2 linked regions of the Pseudovibrio sp. M1P-2-3 genome follow. The protein of the gene in region 1 interacts with the protein of each later gene in a pairwise test. Links are inferred from orthologs where the notes say so. Each region holds a gene or a part of one and is shown on either strand. Other genes may lie near its edges. The genes, in order: gyrA and gyrB.

What was found.
Region 2: the proteins of gyrA (region 1) and gyrB interact in binary tests that used the Escherichia coli proteins (3 or more experiments, as listed by UniProt). The link is inferred for Pseudovibrio sp. M1P-2-3 from one-to-one orthologs.

What each region holds. Positions count from the first base shown.
Region 1 is NZ_JARRCW010000001.1:1,778,938-1,789,906, forward strand. The notes cover bases 7,771-10,969. They hold gyrA (DNA gyrase subunit A), read left to right. Parts: upstream 7,771-8,078; coding sequence 8,079-10,769; downstream 10,770-10,969. Other genes in these bases: coaD (pantetheine-phosphate adenylyltransferase), read left to right, coding at 10,917-10,969. Outside these bases: excinuclease ABC subunit UvrA, read right to left, coding at 1-1,747; P6574_RS08105 (single-stranded DNA-binding protein), read left to right, coding at 2,110-2,664; P6574_RS08110 (lactoylglutathione lyase), read right to left, coding at 2,795-3,235; P6574_RS08115 (cold-shock protein), read left to right, coding at 3,649-4,227; P6574_RS08120 (DUF192 domain-containing protein), read left to right, coding at 4,256-4,708; allantoinase PuuE, read left to right, coding at 4,825-5,736; UDP-glucose 4-epimerase GalE, read right to left, coding at 5,831-6,820; P6574_RS08135 (MarC family protein), read right to left, coding at 7,109-7,747. UniProt on the Escherichia coli protein: A type II topoisomerase that negatively supercoils closed circular double-stranded (ds) DNA in an ATP-dependent manner to maintain chromosomes in an underwound state.
Region 2 is NZ_JARRCW010000001.1:865-11,682, reverse strand. The notes cover bases 4,201-7,248. They hold gyrB (DNA topoisomerase (ATP-hydrolyzing) subunit B), read right to left. Parts: upstream 6,928-7,248; coding sequence 4,474-6,927; downstream 4,201-4,473. Other genes in these bases: P6574_RS00020 (LysE family translocator), read right to left, coding at 7,068-7,248; P6574_RS00030 (GntR family transcriptional regulator), read left to right, coding at 4,201-4,408. Outside these bases: P6574_RS00040 (type I secretion system permease/ATPase), read right to left, coding at 1-1,813; P6574_RS00035 (TolC family protein), read right to left, coding at 1,867-3,228; more of P6574_RS00030, read left to right, coding at 3,635-4,200; more of P6574_RS00020, read right to left, coding at 7,249-7,688; DNA replication/repair protein RecF, read right to left, coding at 7,703-8,818; dnaN (DNA polymerase III subunit beta), read right to left, coding at 8,916-10,034. UniProt on the Escherichia coli protein: DNA gyrase negatively supercoils closed circular double-stranded DNA in an ATP-dependent manner to maintain chromosomes in an underwound state.

The sequences.
Region 1 (10,969 bases):
CATAGTCAGCTGCCAGAATGGCATCTTCGTCATGCTCCACCACAATCACGGTGTTTCCAAGGTCGCGCAGGTGTTTGAGGGTTTCAAGCAGACGCTCATTGTCCCGTTGGTGAAGGCCGATGGAGGGCTCGTCCAGTACGTAAAGAACGCCTGTCAGGCCCGAACCGATTTGTGAGGCAAGGCGGATACGCTGGCTTTCACCACCGGAAAGGGTTCCGGAGGAGCGGGACATGGACAGGTATTCAAGCCCCACATCGTTGAGGAACTTCAGGCGCTCGCGAATTTCCTTGAGGATGCGGTAGGCAATTTCCTTCTGCTTTTCAGAAAGGTCTGTCTCGATGGTGCTGAACCACTCCAAAGCCTGCCGAATGGAAAGGGTGGTTATCTCGCCAATGTGCTGGCCGTCGATTTTAACGGCAAGAGCCTCCGGTTTCAGCCTGTATCCTGAACAGGCTTCACAGGCGTGGTCTGACTGGAACCTTGAAAGTTCATCGCGCACCCACTGCGAATCGGTCTCGCGCCAGCGTCGCTCGATATTGCCGATAACCCCTTCAAAAGTTTTCTCGGTTTTATAAGAGCGGTTTCCGTCATTGTATTCAAACTGGACTTTTGTGCGGCCCGTTCCAAACAGAAGGGCTTTCTTGAATTTTTCGGGAAGATCGCGCCATGGCATAGTCATGGACACGTCATAGTGGTTGGCCAGCGCTTCCAGAGTTTGATTGTAATAGGGCGAGGTTGAACCGGTTTTTGCCCACGGTACAACGGCACCGCCGCGCAGGGTGAGGGTTTGGTCCGGAACTACAAGGTCCGGTTCAAAAGCCAGTTTGGTGCCAAGGCCATCACATGTGGGGCAGGCACCGAAAGGGTTGTTGAACGAGAACAGGCGCGGTTCCACTTCCGCAATAGTGAAACCGGAGACCGGGCAGGCAAACTTTTCCGAAAATGTTATTTTTTCAGGAGTATCTGCGCCCTCTTTTAAATCGGCATATTCTGCAACGGCAATTCCCTCAGCCAGTTGCAGGGCGGTTTCGAGAGAATCTGCAAGGCGGCCCGCAATGTCCGAACGAATAACGATACGGTCAACAACCACATCAATATCGTGCTTGAATTTTTTGTCGAGGACAGGCGCATCTGCGATTTCATAGAAGGTTCCATCAATCTTGACGCGCTGGAACCCCTTTTTCATAAGCTCGGCCAGCTCTTTACGGTATTCTCCCTTGCGCCCGCGCACAATAGGGGCAAGCAGGTAGAGCCGGGTGCCTTCTTCCAGATCCAGCAGGCGGTCAACCATCTGGCTGACAGTCTGGCTTTCGATGGGAAGACCTGTTGCAGGCGAGTAGGGAATTCCCACACGGGCAAACAACAGGCGCATATAGTCGTAGATCTCGGTCACCGTACCAACAGTAGAGCGCGGGTTTTTTGATGTGGTTTTCTGTTCAATAGAAATGGCCGGAGACAGGCCGTCGATCTGGTCTACATCTGGCTTCTGCATCATTTCAAGGAATTGGCGGGCGTAAGCGCTCAGGCTTTCCACGTAGCGGCGCTGCCCCTCGGCATAAATCGTATCAAAAGCCAGTGAGGATTTGCCTGATCCGGACAGTCCAGTGATGACGATGAGCTGGTCTCTTGGCAAGTCCACATCGACATTCTTCAAATTATGTTCGCGTGCGCCGCGTACCGAGATCGTCTTCAAAGTTTCACGGGGCGCAGAGCTTTGGAGATTGGGGGCATCAGATGCCTTGGTCATCCGGAATTTCCTTGATTGAGGCAGTCATTCAACACAGGCGTAAGCCACTTTACGGGAAAGGGGCAGGCTGTGAATGCTATGTGAGTCTAAAACCATCTGGAACATATATGGAACATGTTCCGCATTGCAAGCGTAAATAAATGGATTTGCAAGTCCGGAAGTTCTCAGGGTATCGGAAAAGATGTATTGAGAACAAAAAAAGAACATTGTAGGGTGGAACTCGTGCGACCCACTCTCTTATGTGGACAAGATTTGCTCAAAGCGGACGGTGATTTGCCTGTATGCTCCACAATGTTTAGGTTGCCTTTAGTTTTTTAAAGAAGACGTCGAGAGGCGGCCTTCTCACTTCCTAGGAGTTCACGATGGCGGGTAGCGTCAATAAGGTAATATTAGTCGGTAATTTGGGCGCCGACCCCGAAGTTCGCAGAACACAGGACGGCCGTCCGATCGTGAATCTGCGTATTGCAACTTCAGAGAGCTGGAGAGACCGTAACTCAGGTGAACGCCGTGAGCGGACGGAATGGCACCGTGTTGTTGTGTTCAACGAAGGGATTGCAAAGGTTGCCGAGCAATACCTGCGCAAAGGCTCCAAGGTCTATCTGGAAGGGCAGCTTCAAACACGTAAGTGGCAAGACCAGTCCGGTCAGGACAAGTACTCAACAGAGATCGTCTTACAGGGCTTCAACTCCACTTTGACCATGCTGGATGGCCGTAGTGAAGGCGGCACTGCTGGCGGTGGCGGCGGCTTTGGCGGTGGCCAGTCTGGTGGCGACTTCGGCGGTGGTCAGTCTTCCGGCGGCTTTGGCGGCGGTAGTCAAGGCGGCGGTGGCAACTTTGGCGGCGGTAACCAAGGCGGTGGCGGTGCTCCAAGTGGCGGCGGCTTCGGCGGCGGCATGGACGACGAAATTCCGTTCTAGAGAGTATCTTTTTAGTGTGAATTCCGGTTTGATGTATCGGATTGAGAGCACTGCCCTTTTGTAAAGGGCAGTGCTTTTTCTTGTCTTTATATGTGCTTGCCCGTTGGGAGGCAGGTTAATACGCCAACGCTTACCAGGTCCCTTGATTTTCCATGGAAGTCCATGGCTCCTGTTTGGGCAAAGCATTGCCTTTTTGAAGCAGTTCGATGGAAATTCCGTCTGGTGATTTGATAAAAGCCATACGCCCACAACGAGGCGGACGGTTGATGATCACGCCTTTTGACTGCAAATCACTGCAGACTTTGTAGATATCGTCTACCTCATAGGCCAGATGCCCGAAGTTGCGGCCTCCATGATAGTCCTCGCTGTCCCAGTTATATGTGAGCTCAAGAGCGGGGGCAGGCATTTCGTTGGCTGGCATGTCGTCACCGGGTGCTGCAAGGAAGACCAGCGTAAACCGTCCCGCTTCGTGTTCAACGCGGCGCACTTCATACAGTCCGAGTTTGTTGCAGTAAAAATCCAAAGAATCCTCCAGATCCTTTACACGGACCATCGTATGTAAAAAGCGCATATTAATTTTCCTCATGCCTATTTAAATGGCCCCCTGTTGGGGGGGGAGTTGCGACCTGTTGGTGTCACGTGAAGAGGTGCATCGTCACCTGCCAAAAGATAATATCCGTATATGTTGCATGCAGATGTACTGGGAAGCCAATAAATTGAAGCCCACTGATTGCACCCAGTTAAAAGATATTGGTTCGATTACCGTATTTAGTTGTATGATTTACATGATACATACTGGATATAGATATTTAATAGAGGGTAATCGTAAAAATGAGTCGGGGATGACTTAAGTTTTTTCTAATTTTACCCTGTAGCCCAACCTAGCCGATGCTATCCTTTTTTAACTGGAATCAACCAGAGGTGTGCGGCGTAAATCGCCTTTGGTCGAGACTTGATGCGGCGAGAGTATGTGAGGCTTATCCTATGGTCAAAACAACACCTGGGCTGGATTCTATCGATGTGCCGACGGATGAAGTATCCGTAGATGTTCTTGAGGTTGCTGGCACTATTAAATGGTTTGATATTGGAAAGGGATTCGGTTTTATCGAGCCAGAAAACGGAATGTCGGATGTTCTGCTTCATGTGACCTGTTTAAGGCGGGATGGATTTCAGACAGCCTATGAAGGTGCACGTGTTGTTTGCGAAGTTTTAAACCGGCCTCGCGGCTTGCAGGCCATGCGCATACTCTCTATGGACGAAACTACCGCTACACACCCCTCTCAGCTTCCTCCCTCGCGAACGCATGTTCAAGTTATCCCTGAGGGAGATTTTGTTGAGGCCGAGGTTAAATGGTTCAACCGCGTTAAGGGATTCGGTTTTCTCGTTTTGGACGGGGAAGATGAGGATATCTTTATCCATATGGAAACCTTACGCCGCTATGGAATAACAGAGCTTCGCCCCAAGCAAAAAGTACTTGTTCGCTTTGGGAAGGGGCCAAAAGGAAAAATGGCTGCGGAAGTCAAACCGATTGGGAGCGGGAGCCATATTCCTGCATCCCATTAAGAGCGGGCTTCTGCTGTGTGCCAAAAAAATGGCTATGAAGATAATCGTGAAGTCCCTGTTGGTTTTGTGTCTGGCTTTTGTTTGTGTTCCCACACGCGCTGAGAAGACCCCTGAACTTGAGAAACTTGAAATTGAGACGGCACAAGGCACCATTGCCTTTCTTGTGGAAGTTGCCGCGACACCTGAGGCCCGCACACAGGGGCTGATGTTTAGGGAGCATATTCCCGCTGATCAGGGTATGCTTTTCGTATTCCCCAATTCCAGGGAACGAATTTTCTGGATGAAAAATACGCCCACGTCTTTAGATATCCTTTTTATCAATAAGCAAAAGAGGATTGTCTCTATCGCTCGTGATACCATTCCCTATTCAGAGCGACCCATTCTTTCCAACGGAGATGCGCTTTATGTTCTTGAAGTGATTGCCGGGACCAGTCAACTTCGAGGTATTGGCGTGGGAGATCAGGTTATCTTTAATTTCTAAAGGTAATGGGCCAATTCCATTTAAGCCAAGAGTTTGTGGGGAGTGCGCAGGCTTGCCCTGAATTGCTTTTTACGGTTTGATCCAAGTTCTGCTCCCTCAGGTTTGAGAGGTCCCTCATGCTAGTAAATTATCCACGTGATCTAAAGGGGTATGGGCGGGCGACGCCCGATCCAAAATGGCCGAATGATGCAAAAATTGCTCTGCAATTTGTCATAAACTACGAAGAGGGCGGGGAGAATAATATCCTTCACGGGGACCCTGCCTCTGAAGCGTATCTCTCTGAACTTATTGGAGCGGAGCCGTGGCCCAATAAAAGGCATATGAACATGGAGTCCATCTACGAGTATGGCTCACGTGCCGGGTTCTGGCGTCTGTGGCATGTGTTTACCAAACGGCAGCTGTGTCCCACTGTTTTTGGAGTGACGACGGCATTGCAAAAAAATCCAGAAGTTGTTGCGGCTATGAAAGAGGCGGGATGGGAAATTGCTTCCCACGGGTACAAGTGGATTGAGTACAAAGACTTTGCAGTTACCGAAGAGCGGTATCACCTTACTGAGGCAATCCGTTTGCATAAGGAGATCACCGGGGAGCGACCGACCGGATGGTATTTGGGGCGCACTTCGGAAAACACCCGTGACCTTATTATGGAGGAAGGTGGTTTCCTATATGATTCTGATAGCTATGCAGATGATCTACCCTATTGGGTGGAGGGGGCTCAAAAGCCACATCTCGTCATTCCATATACGCTGGACAGCAACGATATGCGCTTTGTAACAGCGCAGGGCTTTAATTCTGGTGACCAATTTTTCACATACCTGAAAGATAGTTTTGATGTGCTCTATGCGGAAGGTTGTGAGGGGCGTGCCAAAATGCTGTCTGTCGGGCTTCATTGCCGTTTAACCGGCAGACCGGGCAGAACAGCGGCATTGCAGCGTTTTCTGGACTATGCGCAGTCCCATGAGGATGTCTGGATTGCGCGACGTGTCGACATTGCCAGACATTGGCACCAGCACCACGCGCCTGATTAAACAAAATAACGCTGGGCGATGCCTAAAGCAGCGAGACGTTCTATTGAATCAGCTCACTGCTTTCAAAGGGGCTTTGAGAGGGCGTTTAGGCGCTCTAAATGGAGTTACGAAGCGAAAGCTTCCTTTCCCAATTCAGGGCGTGTTCGACGATCTGGTGCAGGTCATCGTGCTTGGGCTCCCAGTTCAGCTCACTCAGGATCTTGGTGTTTTTGGCAACAACTTTTGGAGAGTCACCGGCGCGGCGGGGTTTTTCTTGAACAGTGAAGTCAACTTTGGAAACCGACTTTACGGCATCAATCACCTGACGGACTGAATAACCATCCCCGTAACCGCAATTCATGACAATGCTTTTGCCGCCATCGCGAAGGCGCTTCAAGGCGAGGTAATGGGCGCTGGCCAGATCGCTCACGTGGATATAGTCGCGCACACCTGTGCCATCGGGCGTGTCAAAGTCGGTTCCGAAAACGCCTAAATGATCGCGTTTGCCCAGTGAGGCTTCGCAGGCAACTTTGATGAGGTGAGTTGCATTTTTCGTAGACTGACCCGTGCGCCCTTTGGGATCAGCACCCGCCACGTTGAAATAGCGCAGGGCTGTATATCGGAAATCGTGGGCCAGTGAGACATCCCTGAGCATTAGCTCTGTCATGAGCTTGGATGTGCCATAGGGAGACAGCGGAGCGAGTGGCGCATCTTCGTCAACCGGAACTATCTCCGGGTCGCCATACACGGCGGCGGTGGAAGAGAAGATAAACTTGTCAATGCCATTGGAAACGCAGGCTTCGATGAGATTGCGGGATTTGGCTGTGTTGTTGTTGTAGTACTTCAACGGGTCCGATACGGATTCGGGCACGATGATGGAGCCGGCGAAGTGGATCACAGCTTCAACTGTATTTTCAGTGAAAATTTGGTTTAGAAGAGGAATGTCTCCCACATCACCCGTATAGATTTTTGCTTGCGAAGGCAGAGCCCACTCAAAGCCGGTGCTGAAATCGTCCAGAACGATGAGGTTTTCGCCCGCATCTGCCAGAAGCCAGCTCATATGGCTGCCTATATACCCTGCACCACCTGTAACCAATATGGCCATTGTTATATCTCTCTTGGATTATCTTATTTGCTCGTTTTACCCATTTACCTAGTCACAAGCGAACTGTGCAAGGCGAAGTGTGGATGGGTACACGCTGTGCTAGAGAATGCTCAGCTTTTGAAGCGGATACTATCCTGAAAATTGGTTTTTCAACGAGTGTTAAGGCTTTTGGCCATATCCGCTCCAAGTCCTCGTTTAAAAGCTGATATATTCTGGATTTGGGATGGACAAAAGAAAAGGGGCGAAAACCGCCCCTTCCTCAATTTAATTGTTCGCCATCAGACCAGATTAACTGGCGGGTTGCATCTCGATCAGCTGGAAAATACCGTCGGCGACAAACTGGACGGACAGAGCGGCCAGAAGAACACCAAACAGGCGGGTGATGATCATTTGCGCTGTAGGGCCCAGAATGCGTTCCAGCTTGGATGCGGCAAGGAACATAACAAACACTGACAAAAGAACGAGGAACAAAACTGCGACCAATGCAAGCAGGCCCGTCATTCCATCGGCCTGTTGTTCCAGCAAAATAACCGCACTGATGGAAGCCGGGCCAGAAATAAGCGGAATGGCAAGGGGGAAGACCGCCACATGAGACAGGTCATGTGTGTCTGCAACCTTCTCGGCGCTTTCTGCTTTTCGTTTTTGACGTAGTTCAAAAACCATCTCAACGGCAATAATGAACAACAGCAGGCCACCGGCGACACGGAAGGCTGGCTGGGAAATGCCCATAACGCTGAGAACCGAGCTTCCTGCAAAGATGAAAACGATAAGTAGGAAGGCTGAAAGGCCAACAGACTTTATGGCAATAGAGCGCTTTTGAGCAGCTGAAGCCCCCGCAGTAATTGCCAGATACAGCGGAGCAAGCCCTATTGGGTCAATAGTGACAAAGAGCATGGCAAAAGCGTTCGCCACGAATTCGGTCAGCATTATGGTGTTCCGTTCTAATTATATTGTTCGTTAAATGGGGGCTATCAGAACGGCTTTTCCCACACAAGTCTAGTGAAAAAAAGCGCTTGGTATTTGCCCGTCTATTCCCATTTTACCTGTATAAAGGAGTGGATAAACCGCTCCAATAAAAAGTCATTGTGATTTTAAGGGCATAGCGGCCCCGCAGAATTTGGAGTTCCCCTTTGAATCGTATATAACGGTTTGAATTATAAACGAGATTAACGAGAATAAGTTCTTGACAGATCAGGATACAGGCGCACCAAACGGTGGGCTCCCAAGTGACATCCGTCCAGTTTCCATAACCGATGAGATGAAGCGCAGCTACCTTGATTACGCCATGAGCGTGATCGTGAGCCGTGCGTTGCCCGACGTTCGAGACGGATTGAAACCTGTTCATCGTCGCATTTTGTATTCCATGCACGAGAATGGGTATGAATGGAACAAACCCTATCGTAAGTCTGCACGCGTTGTCGGCGATGTGATGGGTAAATACCACCCGCATGGTGACAGCGCGATTTATGATGCGCTTGTGCGTATGGCACAGGATTTCTCCATGCGCCTTCCACTGGTGGACGGGCAGGGGAACTTCGGTTCTGTTGACGGTGATCCGGCAGCGGCAATGCGTTACACCGAGTGTCGTTTGGAAAAAGTAGCTCATACGCAACTTTCCGACATCGACAAGGATACGGTGGACTTTCAGGAAAACTATGATGGCTCCGAGAGTGAGCCTATTGTTTTACCTGCAAAGTATCCAAACCTTCTGGTCAATGGTGCTGGCGGTATTGCTGTTGGCATGGCCACTAATATTCCGCCGCATAATCTGGGGGAAGTGATTGACGGTACGATCGCGATGATCGAGCGCCCGGAGATTAGTCTTCCAGAAATGATGGAGATTATTCCCGGTCCTGATTTCCCCACGGGGGGGCTTATTCTTGGCCGCGCAGGAATTAAGAGTGCCTATGAAAGTGGGCGCGGTTCTGTTGTCATGCGCGGTAAGGTGGATGTTGAAGAAATCCGCGCTGGCCGTGAAGCCCTTATCATCACTGAAATTCCTTATCAGGTAAACAAGGCTTCCATGATCGAGAAGATTGCGGAGCTGGTACGTGAAAAGAGAATTGAAGGCATTTCCGATATCCGCGACGAATCTGATCGCCGTGGTATGCGCGTTGTTATTGAGTTGAAAAGGGACAGTGTTCCGGATGTAATCCTGAACCAGCTCTACCGCTTCTCCCAGTTGCAACAGTCCTTCGGGGCAAACATTGTTGCGCTCAATGGTGGGCGTCCTGAACAGATGCAGCTTATGGACATGCTGCGTGCGTTTATTGCCTTCCGTGAGGAAGTCGTAAACCGCCGCACCAAGTTCTTGCTGAATAAGGCGCGTGACCGTGCCCACGTTCTGGTTGGTCTGGCTGTTGCTGTCGCCAATATCGATGAGGTTATCCACCTTATCCGCTCTGCTCCGGACCCTGCAACAGCCCGCGCGCGCTTGATGGAGCGTAACTGGCCTGCAGACGATATTCTGCCTCTTTTGCAGCTCATTGATGATCCGCGTTACGCAGTTCAGGACGATGGTACCTTCAAGCTCTCTGAAGAGCAGGCCCGTGCAATTCTGGAATTACGTCTGCAGCGTTTGACCGCGATGGGTGCGGAAGAGATTGCAGAAGAACTGGACAAGCTTTCCAAGGAAATCAACGAATACCTTGATATCCTGCGTTCGCGTGAGCGTGTGCTTCAGATCGTTCGTGAAGAACTTGAAGGCGTAAAGTCCGAATTTGCCACACCGCGCCGTACGGAAATCACCGAAGGCGGCGGAGATCTGGATGATGAAGACCTGATTCAGCGTGAAGACATGGTCGTCACATTCTCTCACACCGGTTACATCAAGCGCGTGCCGCTGGACACTTATCGGGCGCAGCGCCGTGGTGGTAAGGGCCGCTCTGGCATGCAAACGAAGGACGAGGATTTCGTTACTCGCTTGATCGTGGCCAACACCCATACGCCGGTTCTGTTCTTCTCCTCTCGTGGTATCGCCTATAAAATGAAGGTGTGGCGTTTGCCACTGTCTAGCCCGCAAGCGCGTGGTAAGGCCTTGATTAATATGCTGCCGCTGGAGCCGGGTGAACAAATCACCAGTATCCTGCCACTTCCTGAGGATGAGGAAACTTGGGCAGATCTGGACGTGATGTTTGCCACAACACGGGGAACCGTGCGCCGGAATAAGCTTTCCGATTTTGCCCAAATCAACAAGAACGGTAAAATCGCCATGAAGCTTGAAGAAGGCGATGGCATCGTGAACGTGATGACCTGTACCGAGGATGACGATGTCTTGCTGACATCTCAGCACGGTCAGTGTATCCGCTTCCAAACCACCGACGTTCGTGTCTTCTCAGGCCGCAATTCTGTTGGTGTGCGCGGTATTAATCTGGCGGAAGGAGATAGCGTGATTTCCATGTCTATCCTGAGCCACTTCGATTGTACTGCGGATGAGCGTACCGCCTATATTAAGCAGTCCCGCTTGATGCGCGGTGAAGCTGATGAGGTGACGGAAAACGGCGATCTGGAATCTGTTGGAGACTTTGAACAGCGCTATATTGAAATGAGCGCCGCAGAGCAGACTATTTTGACGGTTTCCGAAAACGGTTACGGGAAGCGGACGTCATCCTTTGAATACCGCACTACCGGCCGTGGCGGTAAGGGTATCACCGCAATGGCGGTGAACAACCGTAACGGCCAATTGGTTGCCTCGTTCCAGTGTGAAGAAACTGACCAGATCATGCTGGTGACAGACGGCGGTAAACTGATCCGTTGTCCTGTGACTGGCATCCGTGTGGCGGGCCGCTCTACTCAAGGCGTGATTGTGTTCAAAACGGCAGAAGACGAGAAGGTTGTCGGTGTTGAGCGCATTAGTGACCCTGAGGATGAGGCTGAAGACGAGATCGCGGTTGATGAAAACGGTGAAGCTCCTGAAGGTGCTGAGGGAAATGACGAGAGCGAAAGCTAACGTTTGCCGATGATTTAAAAGAAATGCCAGTCTTGAGAGACTGGCATTTTTTATAGGGGGCGAGCTATGCTCTGCCTCAATTGATTAAAGGAAAGACGAAACCTTCTCCTTTAAAAGTAATTGGTCAATACGCTGTGAGGATCTTTGATGAAACGTACTGCAATCTATGCTGGCTCATTTGACCCTATTACAAACGGGCA
Region 2 (10,818 bases), 1.8 Mb from region 1 along the record:
CGACCCCGGCCATACGGCAGGCAAACAAAATTTCATCATCACTTGCCCCGGGCTTAGCCACCAGAACATTTTCCTTGAGGGAGCCGCGAAAGAGATCTGTTTCCTGCACAACCAGCCCAACAGCCTTGCGAACCTCATAGGGGTGATATTGCCTGATATCCACGCTATCTATCAAAACCTCGCCGGAAATCGGAGAATATAACCCCGAAGCCAGACGGGCTATGGTGGTTTTACCTGAACCGATTGGTCCCAGAATTCCAACCTTCTCTCCCGCTTTGATATGAAATGAAATATTGCTCAGAACATTTTTCTCAACGGCCGGATATTGAAAACCAACATCTCGAAACTCCAGTTCTCCATCCAGAACAATGCGGTTCACATAATCCTTAACACCAGTTCGCTCATCAGGTTGGGACATAAGGCTGCTTAGAGTTTTCAATGCGGAGATGGCATAGCGCGCCCGTGTCATGACCATTGTAATCTGGGTAAGAGGAGCAACTGCACGCCCTGAAAGCATGACAACTGCGATGATAACTCCCATGGTGATCTTGTTTTCCGCAAACAAATAAACACCACTGACAACCACCCAGACAGTCACCATCTGCTGCAGAAACTGGGCCAGCGTTATCGCCAGATTGCTGTAGGCCTTCACCTGAGCCTGCGTCCGGCTGCCTTCTGCAATAAAGCGCTCCCACTTTGCTAAAAAGTAGCCTTCGGCACGCAAGCTTTTCACTGTTTCCATTGCATTGACGCTCTCAACCAGAAGCCCATGCCGCTGCGCCGTATCTGTTTGAGCGCGTTCCAGATAACGGGAAACAATGGTTTGCAGGATAAATGAAGAGACAATCACCAAAACCACTGCGATTGCAGGAACAACAACCATCCAGCTACCTAGAAAATATATGACCAACAAAAAGAGGAATAAAAAGAAGACATCTACAATCAACGACAGGGTACTGGAGGTGAAAAACTCGCGAATATACTCATACTGGGAAACGTGGTTGGCAAAAACTCCGGTAGATTCGGGGCGCTCCTGCAGCCGGATATTCAAAACCTTCTCAAAAAGTGCCGTGGAAATATGGTGATCCAGCCGTCGCCCAACATAATCGATAAGTGAAGCCCGCGAGACTTTTAGCAGGAAGTCAAAGATAAACGCCAATGACAGGCCGATGGCCAAAACCCAAAGGCTGGCAATGGCCTCATTTGGCAAGACCCGATCATAGACATTCATCACAAACAGGGGAGAAGCCAATGCCAGAATATTGATAAAGCACGCAGCAAGGATCACCTGCACCATACTTTTCCAGTAGGCCATCAAAGGTTCCCAGAACCAGTCATCCTCCTTCTTCTGTTGTTTGCCTGCTGCTCCCTTAAGCCTTTTGTCCTGCGGGGCGGTAAATATAATAATCCAACCTCCATAATCAGCTTCCAAATCAGTTTCAGCTATGACGGTGGGTTCGCTTTCTCCGGGGATCTGGACATCAAATAGCCCTTCTGCCTCTCTTCCCAGAAGCACCACAGGCCCCAACTTCTTCAAGTAAATGATAAGAGGCAGGGTAAAGGGACCAAGCTTGGAGAGTTTCCCCGTTTTCACCGAAGCTTCCAGCTCGATCCGTTTGGCTGAGCGAACAATCAGCTCTGGCGTAAATTGTTCATGGTCGTGAGGAAGGCCGGCGGTGAGGACTGTGAGTGAGGTTGGGCGATTAAATTGGGTCGCAACCACTTGCAGGCATGAGACGAGAGGATCCGGATGGTCCTCGCTGATATCACCATGACGGAGGTGTAGATCTGTCCTTTGTGGAGGCCTTACCATAGTTAAATACTTCCCCAATATCTTGCGAGAACGGCATTAGCACTCCATTTAGTCTACTCTAAATTAACACCCAAAATATCAATGCGCCCACGATTGGGGTCCTTTCGGACAAGATCCTTAGGTTTAGGTAAAGGAGGAACTTTCGCCTCCACACGCGCGTAAGCTTCCGCTTGGGGTGGATAGGCCGTGCGAACGGCATTTAACAATCTTCCAGTAGCCGCAACGACCTGATAATCAGCAAAAACCGCAGAATAGTTCGCCGAGTGCACAAGCACATTGGTATTAAAGCGCGTATTTTGAGCGTCTAAAAGGTCAAGAAGTGAGCGAAGGCCGATTCTAAACTGTTCCCGATAGGACGTTACAACCTGATTGTTGGCCCGTGCCTGCTCTTTAAGCTTTCTTTCCAGAACCCGCTGTTGTGTGCGGGTTACCCAAGCTGACCGCACAGCTTCTTCCACTTCCCTGACACGTACATCACGAAGCATTTCTGCCTCACCAAGCCGGCGAATTTGTTCCTGTACATCCGCACTATCAATCCCGCCACGGTAGATATTCCAAGTCATTGTCAACCGAACTTGCAGATCCGTTGTGCGCTCATCATCGCCATCAATTTCCTCGCCGGTTCGCGCGCTGCCTTCAACGCCAAGCCTTGGGTAAAAAGGTGATTTCGCCGCCTTCAACTCCGCAGCAACGACATCAACTTCCGCTGCCGCAATTTGAATTTGCGGATTGTGTGTGCGTGCAAGAGCTACGGCCTGAGGTTGGGACGTTGGGATAAAGCTGCCAAGTGTCCCCAATGCAGATACTTTGTTCACCGGTTTGCCCACATACCTTTGCAGGCGTACCAGAGCAAGCGCCCTTCCTTCCTGAGCTTGAATCATGCGGCTTTCTGCGGCCAAAAGCCTCTCAATACCTTGCTCCAGATCAGCACTCGTCAAAGTTCCACTTTTGGTACCTTCGCGTATGTCCCCCAAAATATCTCGATGAAAATCGATGTTCTTTTGTGCCTCGACAATAATTGCCTCTTGTAAAAGAACTTCGATATATTCCCGTGTAACCTGTAGTCCAATAAACTCCGAACGCTCATAGACTCGGAAAGAGGCGCTATCCACGCGGGAGGCTTGCCGTTCAACTTCTGCCGCCCGTCCAAAGCCATCGAAAATGTCCTGACGGACAAAGACCGCAACATCTCTTGGAAACAGAGCGTGCCCATGCTCTCCCAACAATCTCCTTGAATCGTTATCTAGTCTGCGCACACCAACACCAGATTCAACATCAATACTGGGCAGATAAAGCCCTCGAGCTTGTCTGAGTTCAAACTCAGTCGCTTCCCGGTTTTCCTCGGAAGCGAGAATATCCGGTTCTGTGGCAATTGTTTCCTGAATTGCTTCGTGAAGCGTAAGAGCTTGCGCCATATAGAATCCAATATTGCAATAACTACCTATAGCAATAAGAATAAATACCAACAAAAATCTAGATGAATAGATAATATTCATTAGGTTAATATCCAGTCTACGTAGAATTCATATAAACACTAATTAGTATACTTACAAATACTACGCACTTACTCAACATATCAATACAATACATTAACCTAGTCAAATAGGTATCTTTAATATTTAGTAGTAGTTTAAAGAGAAACCCATTTAGAAAACTCTACGCAACAGTCAAAATTAACTATTGTTTTAAACAATGCAAATAACGGGATAGTTTTTAACAATTTCATATTAATTATAAGTATAGTTAATTAAACCTTCCCAAATCTACTTAAAGTAAGTATTCTGGTATGTTTAAAACTAACATAATATAACGGTTAACAAAATGCTCAGCAACACACCATGTTCAATAGACTATACGCGCCTGATAGGCGCAGATGTTGACTTGGAGCAGAAATTTGGCCTGAATCTGAAGAAACAGCCTAAACTCCGCAAAAGTGATACAGTTTATTTCAGCCTGAAGCGGCAAGTTGTCATGGGGGTCATTCCTCCCGGTCAAAGCTTGGGAGAGCAACAGCTTGCATTCGAATTTAATTGCGCCCAAGGAACCATTCGTGAAGCCCTTATTCGTCTAGAGCAAATCGGCTTTGTCATACGTCACGATTATAAGGGAACACAGGTCTCAGAGCTCATTTTGCCAGAAATCCGGCAAATGGTTGCCATTCGAAAACAATTGGAAATGATGGCCACAGGCGTCATTGCCTCCAGATTGAATGATGACGCATACGAGCTTCTTAAAAAAGTTATTGAAGTCATGCATGAAACAGCTCAGGAGGGCGACACCTACACTTGTAGTGACTATGACCGTTTTTTCCATAGGGTTCTTTTTGCAGCATCGGGCTACAATGGTCTTGCTCCAATTCTGGACCGCTGCAACCTGCATATTCATAGGTTCTCTTTTGGAACCCGTGAACGCCCCTTAGACCCCCAGGAGATCTTGGAATTACACAATGACCTTTTGGAAGTCTGCCGGAAAGGAAGTCCTGAACAGGCCTCCAAAGCAGCTTTTGATCACATTGAAGTTCTTATTGATAAATGGGACCCCGACCTTGGGAGACTAGCGCCCACAGAGCCACTTCAGCTAAACGAAAGCGCCTGATCCAATAAAAAATGCCCGAACAAGTATTCTTGTTCGGGCATTTTTAATAGGTTTCGTTATTTCGGCTATACGTCCAGATTTGCCACAGCCAGTGCGTTGGTCTGGATAAAGTCGCGGCGCGGTTCAACTTCATCGCCCATCAGTTTGGTAAAGATATCATCGGCAGCATCTGCCTCTTTTACCCTCACCTGAAGGAGAGAGCGAACATTCGGATCCAGTGTGGTTTCCCAAAGTTGCTCAGGGTTCATTTCCCCCAGACCTTTATAGCGCTGCATGGAAATTCCGCGCCGCCCTTGGGCATAAATAGCGTTCATAAGAGCTTGAGGTCCGCGAATTTCTGCAGATTTATCACGGCGGGAGAAGACACAAGCCTTCTTGAAGACTTCATTGAGGTAGTCAAAATGAGAGTTCAGGCGCCGCGCATCAGCAGAACCCAATAGCGCTGCATCAATAGTCGCCACTTCTTTCACGCCGCGCACAATACGGGTAAAGACCAGATCCCCATCTTCGGTTGCCTCGCCTTCCCAGCCCCGCTCGAATTCATCGGCAAGGATATCAAGACGGCGGGCGATATAAGCCGCTGCTTCTTTCGCCTTTTCCCGATCATGCAAGGTATCAGGGTTCAGAGCTCCGGCGATTGCCGCCTGTTCCACAACACCGCGGTCATAACGGGCGTGCAGACCATCCAGAATAGCTGTTACATCCCGCGCGCTTTCTGCCAACGTACGCAGATCCTCACCAGAACGCATTTCGCCATTGGCGAGCGTAAGCGTGGTTTCATCCAAACCACCCTTAATCAGGTACTCCTGCAGGGCTTGTTCGTCTTTCAAGTACTGCTCGGATTGGCCGCGCTTCACTTTGTAAAGCGGTGGCTGAGCAATATAAACGTAGCCGTTTTCAATCAGCTCCGGCATTTGGCGGAAGAAGAAGGTCAGCAACAGTGTACGAATGTGTGCACCATCCACATCCGCATCGGTCATGATGATGATTTTATGATACCGCAGCTTTTCCGCGTTAAACTCTTCGTTTCCGATCCCTGTTCCCAGAGCGGTAATCAAAGTTCCGATCTCCTGCGAAGAGATCATCTTGTCAAAGCGCGCACGCTCAACGTTCAAAATCTTACCACGCAGTGGCAGCACGGCTTGGTTGCCACGATCACGGCCCTGTTTGGCAGATCCACCCGCTGAATCACCCTCCACTATGAAGAGTTCGGCTTTGGAAGCATCACGCTCCTGACAATCCGCCAGTTTACCGGGCAGCGACGCCACGTCTAGCGCCCCTTTGCGGCGGGTCAATTCCCTCGCCTTACGGGCGGCTTCGCGGGCACTTGCCGCTTCGACAACTTTCGAGACAATGCTCTTGGCTGGAGCCGGATTTTCTTCCAGCCAAGAGGAAAGCGCTTCACTCACAAGGCTCTCAACAACCGGGCGCACCTCGGAAGAAACCAGCTTGTCTTTTGTCTGGGAAGAGAACTTTGGATCTGGAACCTTAACGGAAAGAACACAGCTCAAGCCTTCGCGGCAATCTTCACCTGTCGGGTTTACTTTCTCACGTTTCAGCAAGCCGGAGCTGTCGGCATAGCCGGTAATCTGGCGGGTCAACGCGGCTCTGAGGCCAGCCAAGTGTGTACCACCATCACGCTGCGGGATGTTGTTGGTGAAGCAAAGAACCTGCTCGTGGTAGCTGCTGTTCCACCACATGGCCACTTCAACAGTAATACCGTCTTTTTCGGCGATCATGGTGACCGGATTTTCAATCAACGGATGCTTGGCCCGGTCAAGGTAGCGCACAAACGCTTCCAGACCGCCCTCATAGTAAAGCTCTTCCGTCTTTGGCTCCACACCGCGGTTGTCGGTCAAAATGATACGGGCACCAGAGTTGAGGAACGCAAGTTCACGCAGTCGGTGCTCAAGGGTGTCATAGTCGAAATCGGTTTTTGTGAAGGTCTCGGGAGACGGCATGAAAGTCACTTCCGTACCCGATTTACCCGGCGCATCCCCAACCGCTTTAAGTGGCGCTTCAGCTTCACCGTGGCGGAAACGGATGAAGTGCTCTTTATCGGAGCGGAAAATACGCAGGTCCAGCGTGGTGGAGAGCGCGTTCACCACAGACACACCCACACCGTGCAAACCACCAGAAACCTTATAGGAGTTACTGTCGAACTTACCACCCGCATGCAGCTGGGTCATGATAACCTCTGCCGCAGAGATGCCCTCTTCGGGGTGCAGGTCAACAGGAATACCGCGGCCATTATCGGTCACAGTCACCGAACCTTCGGCGTTCAAGGTCACTGTCACATGATCTGCATGACCGGCAAGGGCTTCATCGATGGCGTTATCAACCACCTCGTAGACCATGTGATGCAGGCCGGAACCGTCATCCGTATCACCAATATACATGCCCGGACGTTTGCGAACAGCATCGAGGCCCTTCAACACCTTGATGGAGTCAGCGCCATATTCGCCTGCGCCATTCGTCTGTTCAGGTATGCTCGTTTCAGGGGTTGATGTATCGCTCATCCGAATCACTTTATTTAGGTTTAAAGACCAATAGGTAAGTTATAAATATTAAATGGCAAGGCGCAACCAACCAGAGGGTTCAGACCGCTTTTAAGCCTAGAGAAACATTGGATAAACTTGAATGTCTGCCGTGAGCTGGGCTAGCGCGTCACAATGGTTCCCGCAACGCCCATCATCACCACACCAGCGCCTTTATTCACCCGCTTCATAACCTTGGGGGAAGTAATCAGCCTACGGGCTCGCAGCCCCATTAAAACGTAGGAAGAAAACACCAGAATCAGCACGCTCCACACGATGGCGAGCAGCTCTACATACCCCACCCACGAGATCTGTTCTAACGGTACAATATTGGGAAGAAGGGCCACATAAAACACAACAACTTTTGGATTGCCCAAAGTGAGCAGGAGACCAGACACATAAGAGGCCCAAGAAGACATTGCCTTGTCCTGCATTTCTCCGCCTGCATTGAGCACAACAGCTTCGGAGTTCCACATTTTCCAGGCAATATAAACCAGATAGGCAGCGCCCAGATACTTCATCAAAGTGAACGCAAAGGCCATAGAAGAGATCAGCGCCGCCAAGCCCAGTACCGCACAAGATAACCAAAGCATATCGCCGGTTATCATGCCCAGACAAAAACCCAGTGCACCACGCTTGCCAGAGCCTAAAACCCTCACAACAAGAGCCGTTATACCCGGTCCCGGCGTCAAAGCGGCCATAAGCAGGGTTGCGGCGAAAAACAGGAGGGCAGACAAATCCATAGTACGATCCCAGTTTACATCTGTTTTAGTGAGACACAGGCATCGCTCACTTCAAATATTTGCGCATCCGGCGGCAGCGCATTAAACAACATAGCGTCGGTACCTGTCATAAAGACTTGCCCGCCCATAACATTCAACCGGGAGAACAGGGCTTCCCGCCGGTTCGGGTCAAGGTGTGCTGCCACTTCATCCAGCAAAAGCACAGGAGAGAGGCCAGACACAGCCTTCGTCAAATCCGCATGTGCCAGAATGAGGCCGATCAAGAGCGCCTTTTGCTCTCCAGTGGAGGCAATGGCAGCAGGTAGCCCTTTATCAGCATGTACCACATCCAGATCGGAGCGGTGAGGCCCGTCCAGCGTGCGGCCCGAAGCTTTGTCCCGCATTCGGCCACTCTTTAAGAGATCCTTAAAGCAGTCCTCACAGTCAGACGCTGCCATCGCGTCAGTGAGGTCCTCAAAGCTGCCCTGCAGGCCAATCTCGGCTTGAGGGAAAGGCAGGCCCAAACTTACTTGCTCGCCAATCTTATGCGCAAGAAGGCTGACTGTCTCCCGCCGCGCCAGAGAAACAGCGGTTCCCAGCTCTGCCACCTGCGCTTCAATTGCATCCAGAAAGTAGCTATCACCACCATCTTGCAATAGGCGATTGCGTTGACGCAAAGCCCGCTCGAAATTGGAGACCATACGCCCATGGGAAGGATGGAGAGAAAGCACAAGACGATCCAGAAACTTGCGCCTGTCCCCTGCAGATCCTGTAAACAGGCTGTCCATACTGGGAATGAGCCAGATAATGCGCAGGTACTCCAGCAAACTCTCGGAACTTCGCATATCCTCCCCTTCAATGCGAAGTTTTCGGGAAGGCTCTGAGGCTGAATAGCCCGTTCCCATGCGGGTATCTCCATACTCACCGCTGAGTAACGCGCTGACGGCCCAGCTTCCCGCACCATCTGCCCGCGCCATATCCGCAAGATTGGCACGGCGAATACCGCGGCCAACGGTAAGCAGGGAAATTGCTTCGAGAATATTGGTTTTTCCGGCCCCGTTACTGCCGGTAAACGCCACCATATTGCTGTTTAGGGAAACCGATGCGGACTTGTAATTTCTAAAATCTGTCAGAGAAATGCTCGTGAGCATGGCAAAGCTCATTGCTGTTTTTTAAATTATCCGACAGCCGAAGGTATCTCGCACCATCAAGCAGGAAAATGCGGGCCGCATCCGGCCCGCACGAAATTTAAACGCGCATTGGCATCAATACATAAAGAGCATCGGTTTCACCGCTTTCCTGAACAAGGGTCGGTGAACCGGAATCAGCTAAGCGGAACAAAGCGCCATCAGATTCCAGCTGCGCAGCAATATCAAGCAGGTACTTGGAGTTAAAGCCGATTTCCATATCATCAGAATCGTACTCAACCGCCAGCTCTTCCGTTGCAGTACCCGAATCCGGGTTCGTCACGGTCAACACAAGCTTGCCTTCGGAAAGTGACAGTTTCACAGCGCGGCCACGCTCGGAAGCAATGGTTGACACACGGTCAACGGCTGCCTTGAAAACGTCGCGGTCCACCAGAAGTTCCTTATCGTTATTCTTAGGAATAACGCGGTCATAATCTGGGAAGCTGCCATCAATGAGCTTGGAGGTAAGCACCACAGAACCAATGGTAAAGCGGATTTTCGTCTCCGAAATTTCCACCTGGACTTCAGCTTCCGGATCTTCAAAGAGCTTCTGGATTTCACCAACAGTCTTGCGCGGTACAATAATACCCGGCATGCCCTGTGCCCCTTCAGGGGACGGCATTTCGGCCTGCGCCAAGCGGTGTCCATCGGTTGCAACAGCGCGGAACTGAAGACCCTCACCATTTTCAATGGTATGCATATAAATACCATTCAGGTAATAGCGCGTCTCTTCTGTCGAAATTGCAAACTGAGTGCAATCGGTCAGCCTGCGGATGTTGCCCGCAGTTGTCTTGAAGCTGTTGGAGAACTCACCGGCAGTGAGGTCAGGGAAGTCCGTAACCGGCAGAATCTGAAGCGAAAACTTGGAACGACCCGCACGAATTTCCATCGTGCTGTTATCCTCGGAAGTTTCCAGAACAACCTGCGAGCCCTCCGGCAATTTACGGGTAATCTCGTAAATCATATGGGCAGGAACAGTGGTTGCCCCCGGTGTCTCAACAACAGCTGAAATTGTTTCGGTGACTTCAAGATCCAAATCAGTCGCCTTAAGCTTCAGGTCGCCACCTTCTGCTTGCAGCATGACGTTTGAGAGGATCGGAATCGTGTTTCGTCGTTCAACAACACGGTGTACGTGCGCTAATGACTTCAGGAGCTCGGTCCGCTCAAGTGTCGCCTTCATGCGATCCGTCCGTTCTTCTGGGCAGCTGAAACAGCTGCAAATCTTCTTTTCCTCAAAAGGAGGGGTAAAGAAACTGCCCTGAGAGAGACAAAAAAGCAAGAGGGCGCTCCTAAGAGCGCCCCGATAATCACTGAAATATACATGTAAGCCGGGTAAACTGCTCGAAACGAACCTGTATTTAGGCGTCCAGCATGCGCTTGAGCAGTTCCAGCTCCTGCGCCAACCCGTTATCTGCCTTTTGCAGCTCCTCGATTTTACGAACAGCGTGCAGCACTGTGGTGTGGTCACGATTTCCGAAACGACGACCGATTTCCGGCAGTGAACGCGGGGTCATCATCTTGGCCAGATACATGGCAATCTGACGCGGACGAACGATTGTCCGTGTACGGCGCGCTGACAGTAAGTCGGCTTTGGAAACGTTGTAGTGCTTGGAAACAACCCGCTGAATGTCTTCAATCTTCACACGGCGCGGCTCAGCTGTTCTGATGAGGTCACGAAGCGTGATCTCAGCCATATCCAGTGTTACCGGTGAGTTTGTCAGCTGGTTATGGGCAACAAGACGGTTCAACGCCCCTTCCAGGTCGCGGCCTGAGGATGTGACGTTACGAGCCACATAGTCCAGCACAGAATCAGGCACGGCAAAGTTTGGATAGTTGCGCTGCTGGTTGCGCATACGATCTTCAATAATCGCTCTGCGCAAGCCAAAGTCCGGCTCGGAAATGTTTACCACGAGGCCGCCAGCAAGACGGGAGCGTACGCGGTCATCAAGGCTTTCCAGATCAGC